DNA from 2 places in the Pannonibacter sp. Q-1 genome. Region 1 is predicted to be linked to the other one. Evidence: riboswitches for the same ligand, from Rfam matches in the RefSeq annotation. Region 1 holds a riboswitch; the other holds the start of a gene.
What was found. A riboswitch is a leader RNA that binds a small molecule or an ion and turns the genes downstream of it on or off. The one in region 1 is predicted to bind cobalamin.
Positions count from the first base shown of each region.

Region 1 (7,698 bases):
TGGCCTCAGCCTTGCCGAAGACCCCGGCACACGGGCGCAATCCCTCGCCTTCGTGCCGGGCATCTCCTGGGACAACCACATGCTGGCGCTTTAGTGTGCCGGGGTTCCGGTGAAGCCTCCCTATGCTTCAAACTGAAACATTTCTCGATGTTTCAATGCCTTGTTCGTGACGTGAGCGCTGATTTCTGCATGCTCTGCCCGCCCCGGTGTGCGTCGGCCGATCCATTCCATGGCTTCACATAGTCTGCGTTATATACTATAGTCCCCTATACTATTAGAAGCTGAGGTTAGCCACCGCCATGTCTCACACCATCCGCGACAAAGAGAAGCTCATTGCCCGGGTTCGGCGCCTGAAGGGGCAGATTGAGGGGATCGAGCGCGCTCTTGAGGCCGAGAAACCCTGCGGCGAAATCCTGCGTCAACTCGCTTCAGCCCGCGGCGCAATGAGCGGGCTGACTGCCGAGGTGGTCGAGGATCATCTGAGGGAGCACGTGCTTCACGCCAAAACCGGAGCAGACCGTGAGCAGGGCGGGGCAGAGCTGATCGAAATTATCCGAACCTACATGAAGTAAGCCGGCGTGCCGGCAGGAGCCAGGTCACATGCCCGCAGTCGACATATCCAAGCATACTCACGATCACAATTTCCTCGGCCGCGATCACCGCAGGAACGAATACAGGGTCTGGCTGGTCATTGCCGTGACCGCGTCGATGATGGCTGTCGAAATTGTCGCGGGCACGGTCTATGGATCCATGGCGCTGGTGGCAGATGGCTGGCACATGTCTACCCATGCTGGTGCCATGCTGATCACCGCCCTGACTTACCTCTATGCGCGCCGTCATGCCGATGACCGCCGTTTCACCTTTGGCACTGGTAAGCTCGGTGATCTGGGCGGCTTTGCCAGCGCCGTCGTCCTTGCCTTGATTGCGCTTCTCATCGGCTGGGAAAGTCTGATGCGGCTGGCCAATCCGGTGGAGATCAGTTTCGGGCAGGCCATTGCCGTTGCGGTCCTGGGGCTTGCGGTCAATCTGTTCTGCGCGTGGCTGCTCCGGGATGATCACGCCCACCATCATCACCATGGCCACGGGCACCATCATGCGCATGATCACACTCATGTCCACGCCCGCCATGAGCACGCTCGGGACAACAATCTCCGCGCCGCCTATATGCATGTGCTGGCGGATGCGCTTACGTCAATCCTTGCCATCGTGGCCCTGCTGGCCGGACGCAGCTATGGTTGGCTCTGGGCTGATCCGCTCATGGGTATCGTTGGCGCGCTTGTGATCGCTCGCTGGTCTTGGGGGCTGATCCGCGATTCAGGCTCGGTCCTGTTGGACCGGATTCCTGACGACAAGGATTTGCGGAGCGAAATCCTTGAGGCGCTGGAAACGGGCACCGACCGGATTGCAGACCTGCATGTCTGGCAAGTCGGGCCAGGGCATCATGCTGCAATCATCTCGGTGGTGTCGAGCGCTCCTCGCGAACCTTCGGACTACAAGGCCTGCCTCGCGGAGATACTCGAACTCTCCCACATCACTGTTGAAGTCGAACGGGTGAGTGCCAACCCCTGACGTCCCTCACCTCTCACCTCTGCCGTGCCATCAGCCAGATGAAGAACAGGCCTCCGGCGAGGCCGGTGACGATGCCGATGGGCATGTCTTCCGGGGCCATGACCACGCGGGCGCAGATGTCCGCAAGGATCAGGAACAGGGCGCCTGCCAGTGCGGACAGCGGCAGGACGCGGGCATTGTCGCCGCCCGCCACCAGCCGCACCAGATGCGGCATCATCAGGCCGACGAAGCCGATGATGCCGGAGAAGGCGACCGACACACCGGTGATGAGCGCACCGGCGACAAACACCGACAGCCGCAGCCGGTTGACGGGGATGCCGAGCGTTGCTGCCGTCTCGTCTCCCAGCGTAATGGCGTTCAGTTGGCCCGCCTTCAGCCACAGCCAGATCCCGCAGGGCAGGAGCACGGCCAGCGGGTAGAGCAGGTGGCTCCACTGGGCAAGGCCCAGCCCGCCCAGCATCCAGAACACCACCGTATGGGTGGCCTTGGGGTCAGCCAGGAAGATCAGGATGTTGGCGCAGGCCATGATGACGAAGGACACGGCAACGCCTGCCAGCACCAGCCGATCGGGCGATCCGGCCCGCGTGATCCGCACCACGCAGAGCACGATGGCCGTTGCCCCCAGCGCACCGAAGAAGGCGAGCAGCGGCACGGTCAGCATTCCGAGAAACAGCCCGGTATGCAGCAGCGCCAGAATGGCGCCGAAGGCAGCGCCCGAAGAAATGCCGAGCAGGTGCGGGTCCGCCAGCTGGTTGCGGGTGACCGATTGCAGGGCGGCACCGGTCATGGCAAGGCCCGCGCCGACAAGGGCAGCCAGCAGCGCACGGGGAAAGCGCACATCCCAGACGATGGCCTCGCGCGCGGCGCTCCAGGTCTTCTCCACCGATCCGGGGAAGATCTTCGAAAGAAGGATACCTGCGACATCCGCGGGCGGCACGGCGACGGCACCCACGGCCAGGGCGGCAATCACCGCCGTGGCCAGAAGGGCAAAGCACAGGGCCGCGATGGCCAGCACCGGCCAGATTCTGGACCGGTGCCGGTCCGGTGCGCCTGTCAGCGCATCGGCCTCAGTTGCGTGCGAAACCGTCAACGAGCTTCTCCACGGCGCGGATGTTGCGGGGGCCGGGCGTTGCCTCGACATATTCCAGCACGACGAAGCGGCCATTCTTCACGGCGTCGATGCTGGCGAAGGCCGGGTTGGACTTCATGAAGGCGATCTTCTGTTCCGCAGTCACCTGCCCGTAGTTGACGATGACGACCACTTCCGGATTGCGCTCGATCACAGGCTCCCAGGCGACGGTGGCCCAGCTCTTGTCGAGATCATCCATGATGTTGTGCCCGCCTGCGGCCTCGATGAGGGCGGTGGGCATGGCGTAGCGGCCTGCGGTGAAGGGCGTGTCCTCGCCGCTGTCATAGACGAAGACGCGCAGCGGCTCCTTGCCCGGCTCCTTCACCCTGGCCGTCACTTCGGCAAGCTTTGCCTCGTAACCGGCGACCAGCGCCTTGGCCTTGTCCTCGACGCCGAAGATCGTCCCGAGGTTCAACAGATCGTTGTACATGTCGGCCATGGAGATCTTCTCCTTGGGGCCGATGTGGATGCAGCTTTCGGTCAGCTCATAGACCTTGATGCCGAAGGGGGCGAGGGTGTCCGGCGTCACTTCTCCGCCCACCTTCATGCCGTAGTTCCAGCCCGCGAAATAGAAGTCCGCCTCTGCACCCAGCAGCACTTCCTTGGTGGGGTATTTTTCGGCAAGTTCCGGCAGTTCCTTCACGCCTTCGCGCATTTCCGGGTCCAGCGTCTTCCAGCCGGACACGCCGGTGTAGCCGGCCATGTGATCCGTCAGGCCCAGCACCAGCATCATTTCGGTGAGGTTCACGTCATTGGAGACGGCGCGTGTGGGGGCAGCGTCAAAGGTGACATCGCGGTTGCAGCTTTTCACCGTCACCGGATAGGCGAAGGCGCTGGCGGTTGTGGCCAGAAGGGCGGCGAGAGCAAGGGCTATACGCATCGGTCAGATCTCACAAGTGAAAGGAAAAACGGGGGGAGTGGCCGGAGGTATCGATCCGCGAACGGACGGAGAAGGCCCCGGCGATATTGGCTTCGGTCAGCGCCGCTTCCGGCGTGTCCATGGCGAGCACGGTGCCGTTGGCGAGCAGCAGCACCCGGTCGGCATGTTCGGCGGCCAGCGTCAGGTCATGCAGGGTGGTGATCACCGTCAGCGGCAGGCCGCGTAAAAGCGCCATCAGCTCCAGCTGGTGGCGGATGTCGAGATGGTTCGTCGGCTCATCAAGGATGAGCAGGCGCGGTTCCTGCGCCAGCGCACGGGCCACCAGCACGCGCTGGCGCTCCCCGCCGGACAGCGTGCCGAAGGACCGTTCGCTCAGCGCCGTCAGATGCAGCCGGGCCAGGGCATGCTCCACCACCTCGCCGTCACGCGCTCCGGCCGAAGCCAGTCCGCGCTGATGCGGCAGGCGGCCGAGGCTGACGATCTGGCGCACGGTGAGGGCAAAATCCGTCGGCTGCTCCTGCAGCACCACGGCAATGCGGCGGGCCGTGTCACGGCTCGACATGGCCCACAGGCTCGTGCCTTCCAGCCGCACATCGCCGGTCTGCGGTTTGTGGAAGCGGTACAGCAGCCGCAGCAGCGACGACTTGCCCGCACCATTGGCACCGCAAATGGCCAGCATCTCACCCTGATTGACGGTGAAGCTGATCCCGGAGAGGAGGGCAGGGCGTCCGCGCGGCCCCCAGCCGAGAGTGTCAGCCTCGAAGAACGGCGCGCTCACGCGGCAGGCTCGAAGGCGGTTGTGCGGCCGGGTGCGGGAATGCGGGCCAGCGCCGTCTTCGCCATCCGGCCCGGACGCTCGGAGGCCTTGCTCCAGCCATCGGCAAGGCCGTGATACTGGCGGGCGAAAGCGGTGATATCCGGCACGTCGTCCAGCGTCAGGTTGCCGAACAGCCATCCGGTCTTGCCCGGCGACGTCAGTGCGACAGCGCAGGGCTGGCTGCAGGCGGCCATGCATTCAACGCCGGAAACGGCCCAATGCGTGTCCTGCCGCAGCGCAGCGGCAAGAGCGGTGCCAAGGCTCTGGCCGGGCCGTTCGCCGGTTTGCGTGTCACGGCAGGTGACGCAGATGGTGAGATGATGGGAGGGGGGTGCCCCTTCCTTGTCAGGAATCGCCTGCACGGGCGCAGGCACAGGTGTTCCGGCCAAGGCCGGTCCCTGAATGGTCATGGCTATGCTCCTTCCGGGACACCCCGCCCGGCGGTTTGAGGTCTGCTGTGATGGCAGGTCTCCTGACTTGCGGGTCGCCGCTTGCCCGGTCCTTCCCGTTCCTCGGTGGAACAGTGGATCACCCGGGGTCGCTCGCCGCCTACAGTTGCGGGGGCAGTCACGGACTTGGCGCCTGTTGGCTACACCGTACCGTGTTCCCTTTTCACCCGGCCAAGGCTTTGCCAGCCGGGAACCATCGCCGCAGATGATCAAAGCCGCCGTCCTTCCTGTCAAGCTCCATCGTCATAGATTCAGGATGGGTCTTCATACGGCGGCAGTGATATATGTAATAAGATAACATTACAACATGAGAGCTGCGACTGGATAAAAAAATCCCCGGCTGCCTATGCCGGCAGCCGGGGGAGTCGCCTCTCATCGAGCTGGGGTGGACGGTATCCCGGGGGCAGGGATGCCGCCAAAAGGCTGTGCCTTTACGCCAAGTCTTAAGATGCTGACGCATCAAGACTTGGAACGCTCAGGCGCCGCAGTGCTTGAACAGTTTCCGTTGAGCAAAGCTCTCCGGGGGCTTAATCACTCGGCGGCGATGCGGGCGCTGGGGTTGTTCGGATGTGTCGTCCAGTTGGCATAGTCCCCAGAGACGGAACGGCCCGTCCGTGGATCAACGGTTCCGGTGGCCATTGGTTCCATGGTGATGCAATTTTCCACCGGGCAGACCGAGACGCAGAGATTGCAGCCGACGCATTCTTCGTCGATCACTTCGAACTTGCGCACCCCGTCCACCATGCTGGTGATCGCCTGATGCGAGGTGTCCTCGCAGGCGATGTGGCAGCGGCCGCACTTGATGCAGAGGTCCTCGTCGATCTTCGCCTTGGCGATGTAGTTGAGGTTGAGGTAGCGCCAGTCGGTGACATTGGGCACCGCGCGGCCGGAGAAGTCCGATATCCGCTCGTAGCCGGCCTCGCCCATCCAGTCCTTCAGGCCCTCGATCATCTCCTCGACGATCTTGAAGCCATAGGTCATGGCGGCGGTACAGACCTGCACGTTGCCGGCACCCAGCGCAATGAACTCCGCCGCATCGCGCCATGTGGTAACCCCGCCGATGCCGGAAATGGGCAGGCCATAGGTTTCCGGATCGCGGGCGATTTCCGCCACCATGTTGAGGGCAATCGGCTTCACCGCCGGGCCGCAATAGCCCCCGTGGGAGCCCTTGCCGTCAATCGTCGGCGTTGGTGCCATGCGGTCGAGATCGACACCCACGATGGAGTTGATGGTGTTGATCAGCGACACCGCATCCGCTCCGCCGCGCTTGGCGGCCTGTGCGGGCTTGCGCACATCGGTGATGTTGGGCGTCAGCTTGACGATCACCGGCATGCGGGTGTGCTTCTTGGCCCAGCGGGTGACCATCTCGATATATTCCGGCACCTGGCCGACCGCCGAGCCCATGCCGCGCTCGCTCATGCCATGCGGGCAGCCGAAGTTCAGCTCCACGCCATCGGCCTCTGTTTCTTCCACGCGCTTGAGGATCGCGGCCCAGTTGGGTTCCTCGCAGGGCACCATCAGGGACACGACAAGGGCGCGGTCCTTCCAGTCGCGCTTGACGCGCTTGATTTCCTGCAGGTTCACCTCAAGCGGCCTGTCAGTGATCAGCTCGATGTTGTTGAGGCCGATGAGCTGGCGGTCCTTGCCGTGAATGGCGCCATAGCGCGGGCCGTTGACGTTGACCACATTCGGGTCCTCGCCCAGCGTCTTCCACACGACGCCGCCCCAGCCCGCCTTGTAGGCGCGCACCACGTTGTATTCCTTGTCCGTCGGCGGCGCAGAGGCGAGCCAGAACGGGTTGGGCGACTTGATGCCGACGAAATCAGATCTCAGATCAACCATGACGGGATCTCCGGAAAGAACGGCTGGCTCAGGCGCTGAGCGCCTGATGGATGGCTTCTGCGGCAACCTTGCCGTCCTCGACGGCGGCCACGGTCAGGTCTTCCCCGCCAGCGATGCAGTCGCCGCCGGCCCAGACTTTGGCCATGGTGGTTGCGCGGGTGGCGTCCGTGACGATGCGGCCCTTGTCGAGGGTCAGCGCCGCCGCCGAACCGTTCAGCCCGGCCGGGTTGAGCTTCTGGCCCACGGCCTTGAACACCATGTCGGCCTCAAGGCTGAAGGTCTCGCCGGTCATCACCAGCTTGCCCGAGTTGTCGAGCCGGGTGCGTTCCAGCTCGATGCCGGTCAGCTTGCCGCTTTCCCCGTGCATCGCCTTGGGGGCTGCCCAGTGCAGGATGCGCACGCCATTGGTCTGGGCGAGGTCCTGCTCATAGGGGCTGGCGTTCATGTGTTCCTTGCCGCGCCGGTAGGCGATGGTCACCTCTTCGGCACCCAGCAGCTTGCTCTGCACGGCAATGTCCACCGCCGTCATGCCGCCGCCGATCACCACCACGCGCCGGCCGACGGGCAGGGTGGAAAGATCCTTCGCCTGCCGCAGCTCCGCGATATAGGCGACCGCATCCACCACGCCCTCCAGCTCCTCGCCGGGAACGGACAGGCCATTGACGCCGGCAAGGCCGATGCCGAGGAACACGGCGTCGAAGTCCTTCGTCAGGGCGGAAAGGGAGAGGTCCTCGCCCAGCACCTTGCCATGCTCCACGGTGATGCCGCCGATGGAGAGGATGAAATCCACCTCGCGCGCGGCAAAGTCATCGACGGATTTGTAGGCGGCGATGCCATATTCATTGAGCCCGCCCGCCTTGGGCCGGGCATCATAGAGCGTCACCGCATGGCCATGCACGGCAAGGCGGTGGGCACAGGACAGGCCCGCCGGGCCCGCGCCGACAACGGCCACGCGCTTGCCGGTTTCGGGGGCGCGGGTGAAGGGCGTGGCGGCGTGGGTTTCCATGTAATG
Region 1 is NZ_JBSXNB010000006.1:309,275-316,972, reverse strand. It holds gene ACVNHC_RS18525 (DUF1513 domain-containing protein) at 1-94, shown strand, start outside; gene ACVNHC_RS18520 (metal/formaldehyde-sensitive transcriptional repressor) at 300-572, shown strand; gene dmeF (CDF family Co(II)/Ni(II) efflux transporter DmeF) at 601-1,569, shown strand; gene ACVNHC_RS18510 (FecCD family ABC transporter permease) at 1,583-2,659, opposite strand; gene ACVNHC_RS18505 (ABC transporter substrate-binding protein) at 2,637-3,578, opposite strand; gene ACVNHC_RS18500 (ABC transporter ATP-binding protein) at 3,589-4,356, opposite strand; gene ACVNHC_RS18495 (DUF1636 family protein) at 4,353-4,805, opposite strand; cobalamin riboswitch at 4,841-5,057, opposite strand; gene preA (NAD-dependent dihydropyrimidine dehydrogenase subunit PreA) at 5,376-6,686, opposite strand; gene ACVNHC_RS18485 (NAD(P)-dependent oxidoreductase) at 6,715-7,698, opposite strand, start outside.

Region 2 (7,698 bases), on a different contig from region 1:
GGCTATGTCCTTGACCCGATCGACGAAGGGGTGATCTGGAACTACCGGGTCGCCCGTGCCGTGGCTGCTGCGGCCTGCGGGGCATCCCTGGCCTTGTGCGGGGCAATCCTCCAGTCGCTGCTGCGCAATGCCCTGGCCGACCCCTACATCCTTGGCATCTCGGCGGGAGCCTCCACCGGTGCGGTCAGTGTTGCCATTCTCGGGCTCGGGGGCGGGCTGCTGTCCCTTCCCCTCGGGGCCTTTGCCGGTGCGCTCACGGCCTTCGGCCTGGTCAGCCTGCTGGCCGTCCTCGCCGGGCGCAGCAGTGCCGCCGTGATTCTGGCTGGTATCGCCTGTTCGCAGCTTTTCAACGCGGTCACATCCTTCATCGTCACCAAGTCGGCGACGGCCGATCAGGCACGCGGCATCATGTTCTGGCTGCTCGGCAATCTTTCGGGCGTGCGCTGGCCGGATGCCGGGCTGGCCGTGCCGGTGGCCCTGGCCGGTTTCCTCGTCTGCCTGCTTCATGCAAGGCATCTGGACGCCTTTGCCTTCGGAACCAACGCCGCCGCATCTGCCGGGGTTCCTGTGCGCCGGGTCTACATAATCCTGATCGCCACGGCGGCCATCATGACCGCCGTCATGGTCAGCATAGCCGGGTCGATCGGCTTCGTCGGACTGGTCATTCCCCATGCCGCCCGGCTTCTGGTTGGCGTCCGGCATGGGCTGCTGCTGCCGGTTTCGGCCTGGCTCGGTGCGGTGTTCATGATCTTTGCCGACATTCTGTCGCGAATCCTGATCCCCGGTCAGGTGCTGCCCATCGGCGTGATGACCGCCCTTGCCGGAGCGCCTGCCTTTGCCCTTCTCCTGATCCACAGGCCAGTGACACGATGATGCTGACAGCTCATGACCTGACATGGCGCGCGCAAGGCCGCCTCATCAACGACAAGGTCAGCCTTGATCTCGCAGAAGGCGAGTTTCTGGGCATTGCCGGACCGAACGGCTCGGGGAAATCGACCCTTCTGTCCATGCTCGCGGGGCTGCGCAAGCCCGCGTCCGGACATGTGACCGTCATGGGCACGCCCATGACGGATTTGTCCCGGCGTGACATTGCGCGCCGGATTGCCGTGGTCGAGCAGCATGCGGAGACCACCGAGCGGCTGACCGCGCGCCAGGTCGTGGAGCTTGGCCGCACCCCGCATCTCAGCATTCTGCGGCAATGGTCCGGCGAGGACGATGCCATCGTCTCGGACGCAATCGCGTCGGCCGGCATGCAGGATTTCGAGACACGGGAATGGCTGACCCTCTCCTGCGGGGAAAAGCAGCGGCTGCAGATCGCCCGTGCCCTGGCACAGCAGCCGGCGGTCCTCATCCTGGATGAACCCACCAATCACCTCGACATCGAGCACCAGATCGGCCTGCTGGATCTTGTCAGCTCGCAGAGGCTCAGCGTCATTGCCGCGCTGCATGACCTCAATCACGCGGCCATGTTCTGCGACCGGCTGATCGTGATGGACGCTGGCCGGATCGCTGCGCAGGGCTGTCCCGGCAGCATTCTCACCCCCGATCTTCTGGCCAGGGTCTTCAAGGTCGAGGCCACGGTGGAAACAGGACCGGAGGGCGAGTGCCATATCCGGTATGCCCGGCCATCCAGCCGCCGCCGCAAACACCCGCTTCAAGGAGCCGCAGCATGATGATGCGCAGCCTCGCCCGCACCCTTTTCCTCAGCTTTGTTTCTGCCCAGTCCCTGCTCGTGGCAAGCACCGCCGCAACCCGCGCCGGGACTGTCGACGTCCAGATGCTGAACCGGGGCGCCCATGGCTCCATGGTGTTCGAGCCCGATTTCGTGCAGATCGCGCCGGGCGATACGGTGACCTTCCGGGTTGGCCACAAGAGCCACAATGCCGCTTCCATTGCCACAATGGTGCCCGAGGGCTTTGCCGGTTTCACCGGCAAGATCAACGAGGAGATTTCCATCACCTTTGATCAACCGGGGCTCTATGGCATCAAATGCTCACCGCACTATACCATGGGCATGGTGATGGTGATTCGGGTTGGCGATGCCGCCCGGCCCGAGGGCTTCCCGGATCCAAGCGTTCCCCCCGCTTCCCTCAAGCGCTTTGAAGAGATTTTGGCCCGCTCCGGCCTCTGAGCCAGATAACTACATGTTGTGGGTATCCTGTGTCGGCTCACATAGGGATTGATAAAAATCGAATCTGCGCTATGTTGAGTCCTGTTCAGGGTTCTCCGGCGGAAACGCCGATGAGCTAAGACGGGAACAGGGTGAACCCGGCGGAAATCCGGCAATTCCCAGGCTGCCCCCGCAACTGTGAACGGTGAGCGTTCGTCCCATTCTGCCACTTGGCCGCAAGGCTTGGGAAGGCGGGGCGGCGTGATGACCCGTGAGCCAGGAGACCTGCCTTGAGCGTAACGTCCACCGGCGGGGTGCCGGAGGGGTGTGGTCAGTTCATGTCCGGCTCTGCCGGGCTGTCCGCTCCCTCTGGTCCGTGCCATCTGCTTCGGCAGCAGTGCTTCGGGGTGCAGGCATGATCAAGAGAGCCGTTTTCGAGTTTCCGCCCGGGTAGTCACCTGCGGCCCGTTTTCCTCCGCTCCACCGGATTGCTCCGGGTGCCGCAGCGCGGGAATTGTCCTTGAGTTTTTATCTGCCTCCGGCTGCGCAGAAGCGTGGCCGAACCCTTTGTCACGTCCGTCATATGAGGATCGACCGATGACCGTCACCGTCTACAGCAAGCCCGCCTGCGTCCAGTGCAATGCCACCACCCGCGCCCTGGAGCGCAAGGGCATCGACTACACGCTGGTGGACATTTCCGAAGACACGGCGGCCTATGACTACGTGACCGGCCTTGGCTACCGTCAGGTGCCGGTGGTTGTCGCCGGTGAAAACCACTGGGCCGGTTTCCGTCCGGACCTGATCGGCGGCCTCGGCTGAACCACTGAAGGGCGCATGCACCATGGGCAGGCTCGTCTATTTTTCCAGCACGTCGGAAAACACCCGCCGCTTCGTCGAGAAGCTCGGGACTGACGCCATCCGCCTGCCCGTGGACGCCAGCGCGCCCGTGCCCCTCGTGAGCGAGCCCTTCGTGCTGGTGACGCCGACCTATGGCGGCGGCACGGCGAAGGGCGCGGTGCCGAAACCGGTGATCCGCTTTCTCAACGAGGAGCAGAACCGCAAGCTCATCCGCGGCGTCATCGCAGCGGGCAACACCAATTTCGGCGAAGGCTATGCCATCGCCGGCAACATCATTTCCGCCAAGTGCAACGTGCCGTTCCTCTACAGGTTCGAGCTTCTGGGCACGGCGGAGGATGTCGAGAACGTCACCCTCGGACTGGAACGGTTTTGGACATGCTAGACACGGATTCCCCGCAGGACGCGGGCGCAAAGACCCACTCCGCAGCCGTTGCCCCGGCTTCCGGCGGCAGCAATGCCCGCCAGTCCACGGCGCTGGACTATCACGCGCTGAACGCGATGCTGAACCTCTATGATGATGAGGGGAAGATCCAGTTCGAGAAGGACCGCGAGGCCGCGCGCCAGTATTTCCTCTCGCATGTGAACCAGAACACAGTCTTCTTCCATAACCTGAAGGAGAAGCTCGATTATCTGGTTACCGAAGGCTACTACGAGCCCGAGGTTCTGGCGCAGTATTCCTTCGAGTTCGTGCGCGACCTATTTGACGCAGCCTATGCAAAGAAGTTCCGCTTTCCGACCTTCCTTGGCGCCTTCAAGTATTACACGTCCTACACGCTGAAGACGTTTGACGGTAAGCGCTATCTGGAGCGTTACGAGGACCGCGTCTGCATGGTGGCGCTGGCGCTGGCGCGCGGCGACGAAGCCCTGGCCATGGCGATGATGGAAGAGATCATCACCGGCCGCTTCCAGCCGGCAACGCCGACCTTCCTCAACGCGGGCAAGAAGAGCCGTGGCGAGCTGGTGTCCTGCTTCCTGCTGCGCATCGAAGACAACATGGAGTCCATCGGCCGGTCGATCAACTCGGCGCTGCAGCTGTCCAAGCGCGGCGGCGGCGTGGCCCTGTGCCTGACGAACCTGCGCGAATCGGGCGCGCCCATCAAGCACATCGAGAACCAGTCTTCCGGCGTCATTCCGGTGATGAAGCTGCTGGAAGACAGCTTCTCCTATGCCAACCAGCTGGGTGCCCGTCAGGGCGCGGGCGCGGTCTATCTCAACGCCCACCACCCGGACATCATGCGCTTCCTCGACACCAAGCGCGAGAATGCGGACGAGAAGATCCGCATCAAGACCCTGTCGCTGGGTGTCGTCGTGCCGGACATCACCTTCGAGCTCGCCCGCAACAACGAGGACATGTACCTGTTCTCGCCCTATGACGTGGAGCGGGTCTATGGTGTGCCCTTCTCCGAGATTTCGGTGACGGAAAAGTACCGCGAGATGGTCGAGGACGCGCGCATCCGCAAGTCCAAGATCAAGGCCCGCGAGTTCTTCCAGATCATCGCCGAGATCCAGTTCGAGAGCGGCTATCCCTACCTCATGTTCGAGGACACGGTGAACCGCGCCAACCCGATTGCCGGCCGCATTTCCATGAGCAACCTGTGCTCGGAAATCCTGCAGGTGAGCGAGGCGAGCCTCTATGAGGAGGATCTGTCCTATTCGCACCTCGGCAAGGACATTTCCTGCAATCTCGGCTCGCTGAACATCGCCAAAACGATGGATTCGGATGATTTCGGCCGCACGGTCGAAACCTCCATCCGCGCCCTGACGGCGGTTGCCGAGATGAGCAACATCACCTCCGTGCCCTCCATCGCCCGCGGCAATGCGGAGAGCCATGCCATCGGCCTTGGCCAGATGAACCTGCACGGCTATCTCGCCCGCGAGCGCATTTTCTACGGCTCGGAAGAAGGCATCGACTTCACCAACATTTACTTCTACGCCGTGACCTATCACGCCATCCGTGCGTCGAACCGCCTGGCTGTTGAAAAGGGCCGCAGCTTCAAGGGCTTCGAGAAGTCCAAGTATGCTTCCGGCGAATATTTCGACAAGTACACGGATCAGGTCTGGGCACCGAAGACGGAGCGCGTGGCGCAGCTTTTCGCTGATGCCGGGATCCATATCCCGACGCAGGACGACTGGCGCGCCCTCAAGGCCGAGGTGATGGCAGGTGGGCTCTATAACCAAAACCTGCAGGCCGTGCCGCCCACCGGCTCGATCTCCTACATCAACCACTCGACCTCCTCGATCCATCCGATCGTGTCGAAGATCGAGATCCGCAAGGAAGGCAAGATCGGCCGCGTCTATTATCCGGCGCCCTACATGTCGAACGAGAACCTCGACTATTATCAGGATGCCTACGAGATCGGGCCGGAGAAGATCATCGACACCTATGCCGCGGCCACCCAGCACGTGGATCAGGGCCTGTCGCTGACGCTGTTCTTCCGCGACACGGCCACCACCCGCGACATCAACCGGGCGCAGATCTACGCCTGGAAGCAGGGCATCAAGACCATCTATTACATCCGCCTGCGCCAGATGGCTCTGGACGGCACGCAGGTTCAGGGCTGCGTGTCCTGCACTCTCTAATACCAAGGCTCTGAGATGCTGACGCATCACGCCTTGAAAATGCTCAAGCGCCGCAAGGGCTTGACCAGCACTCAATGAGGCAAGCTCGTCGAGTGCTGGTATAAGCCTCCGGTCCGTGGAGAAAGCATCATGAACATGCACATCAAGCCCGCCTCCCGCGTGCGCGCCATCAACTGGAACCGCATCGAGGACGACAAGGATCTGGAAGTCTGGAACCGCCTGACCGGCAATTTCTGGCTGCCGGAGAAAGTTCCGCTGTCCAACGACATCCAGTCCTGGGCCACCCTTCGCCCGGAAGAGCAGCGCCTGACCATCCGCGTCTTCACCGGCCTCACCCTGCTGGACACGATCCAGAATGGCGTCGGCGCGGTGACGCTGATGGAAGATGCCGTCACCCAGCATGAAGAGGCGGTTCTGTCGAACATCTCCTTCATGGAAGCGGTGCATGCGCGCTCCTATTCCTCCATCTTCTCCACCCTGTGCCTGACGCCGGACGTGGACGAGGCCTACCGCTGGTCGGAGGAGAACGAGTTCCTGCAGCGCAAATCCGCGCTGATCATGGAGCAATACGGGAGCGGCGATCCGCTGAAGAAGAAGATTGCCTCGGTCTTCCTCGAGAGCTTCCTGTTCTACTCGGGCTTCTATCTGCCGATGTACTGGTCGAGCCGCGCCAGACTGACCAACACCGCGGACCTCATCCGCCTGATCATCCGCGACGAAGCGGTGCATGGCTATTACATCGGCTACAAGTTCCAGCGCGCGCTGGACCGGGAGCCGGAAGCCCGCCGTCAGGAGATCAAGGACTTCGCCTTTGACCTGCTGCTGGAGCTTTACGACAACGAGACCCGCTACACCGAAGAGCTTTACGACGGTGCGGGCCTGACCGAGGACGTGAAGAAGTTCCTGCATTACAACGCCAACAAGGCGCTGATGAACCTGGGCTATGAGGCCCTGTTCCCGGCGGAAGCCTGCAAGGTGAACCCGGCGATCCTCTCGGCCCTCTCGCCGAATGCCGACGAGAACCATGACTTCTTCTCCGGCTCCGGCTCGTCCTATGTCATCGGCAAGGCCGTGGCGACGGAAGACGAAGACTGGGATTTCTGAGCCCCGGCCAGAGGCTTGGATGATTGCAGGGCCTTACGCTGCCGCGTGAGGCCCTGATCTTTTTCAAGCTGCGGCTTGCGGCGTCACAAGCCTTCCCGGCCCCTGAAGCGGCGCTGATAGCCGGGGTCATAGAGCGCGCTTTCGCGGAACTCCTTGGCGCCAAGCCCGTGGCCCACAAAGATCAGTGCCGTGCGCTCGATCGGGTTTTCGGCCACTTTCGCGCAGATATCCGCCAGCGTGCCGGAGACGATCCGCTCGTCCGGCCAGGACGCCTTGACGACGATGGCAACCGGGCAATCTGCGCCATAGAGCGGGATCAGCTCCGCCACCACCCTATCGAGCGCATGGATGGCGAGGTGGATTGCCAGTGTCGCGCCGGTGGCGCCAAACCGGTCCAGCGTTTCCCCCTCCGGCATGGGCGAGGCCCGGCCTGACACGCGGGTCAGCACAAGGCTCTGGGCCTCGGCCGGGATCGTCAGCTCGCGCCCGAGCGCCGCCGCCGCCGCCGCGAAGGCAGGCACGCCCGGCGTCATCGTATAGCCGATGCCCAGCCGGTCCAGCCGCCGGATCTGCTCGGCCACCGCGCTCCAGACCGAGAGGTCACCTGAGTGCAGGCGGGCAACATCCTGCCCGTTTTGAGAGGCACGCAGGAACTCGGCCTCGATCTCGTCCAGCGACAGCGGCGCCGTGTCGATGATCCGCGCACCTTCCGGGCAGAAGGCCAGCAGCTCTTGCGAGACGAGAGACCCGGCATAAAGGCAGACCGGGCAGCTTTCGATCAGGCAGCGGCCCCGGACAGTGATCAGATCAGCCGCGCCCGGACCTGCGCCGATAAAATGGACCTTCATCATTCTTCCTCTTTGATTGGGTCTGCAGCCGCACCCGGCTTCGTCCAGCTCCATTGGGTGACGGGCATGGCCGGCCGCCAGCCGTGCATCGAGCCGATGGGTGAGGCGCGGGCGATTTCAATGCGCGTCAGCGAGCCGCCGTTGCGGGCATGCAGGGCAAGAAGCACCGCTTCCATCTCTGTCGTCACCGCATTGGCC
Region 2 is NZ_JBSXNB010000005.1:104,124-111,821, reverse strand. It holds gene ACVNHC_RS15435 (FecCD family ABC transporter permease) at 1-873, shown strand, start outside; gene ACVNHC_RS15430 (ABC transporter ATP-binding protein) at 870-1,673, shown strand; gene ACVNHC_RS15425 (pseudoazurin) at 1,670-2,131, shown strand; cobalamin riboswitch at 2,203-2,417, shown strand; gene nrdH (glutaredoxin-like protein NrdH) at 2,708-2,929, shown strand; gene nrdI (class Ib ribonucleoside-diphosphate reductase assembly flavoprotein NrdI) at 2,952-3,350, shown strand; gene nrdE (class 1b ribonucleoside-diphosphate reductase subunit alpha) at 3,344-5,548, shown strand; gene nrdF (class 1b ribonucleoside-diphosphate reductase subunit beta) at 5,678-6,652, shown strand; gene cobM (precorrin-4 C(11)-methyltransferase) at 6,736-7,500, opposite strand; gene cbiE (precorrin-6y C5,15-methyltransferase (decarboxylating) subunit CbiE) at 7,500-7,698, opposite strand, start outside.
Region 2: another riboswitch for cobalamin. It lies ahead of nrdH (glutaredoxin-like protein NrdH); the one in region 1 lies ahead of ACVNHC_RS18495 (DUF1636 family protein).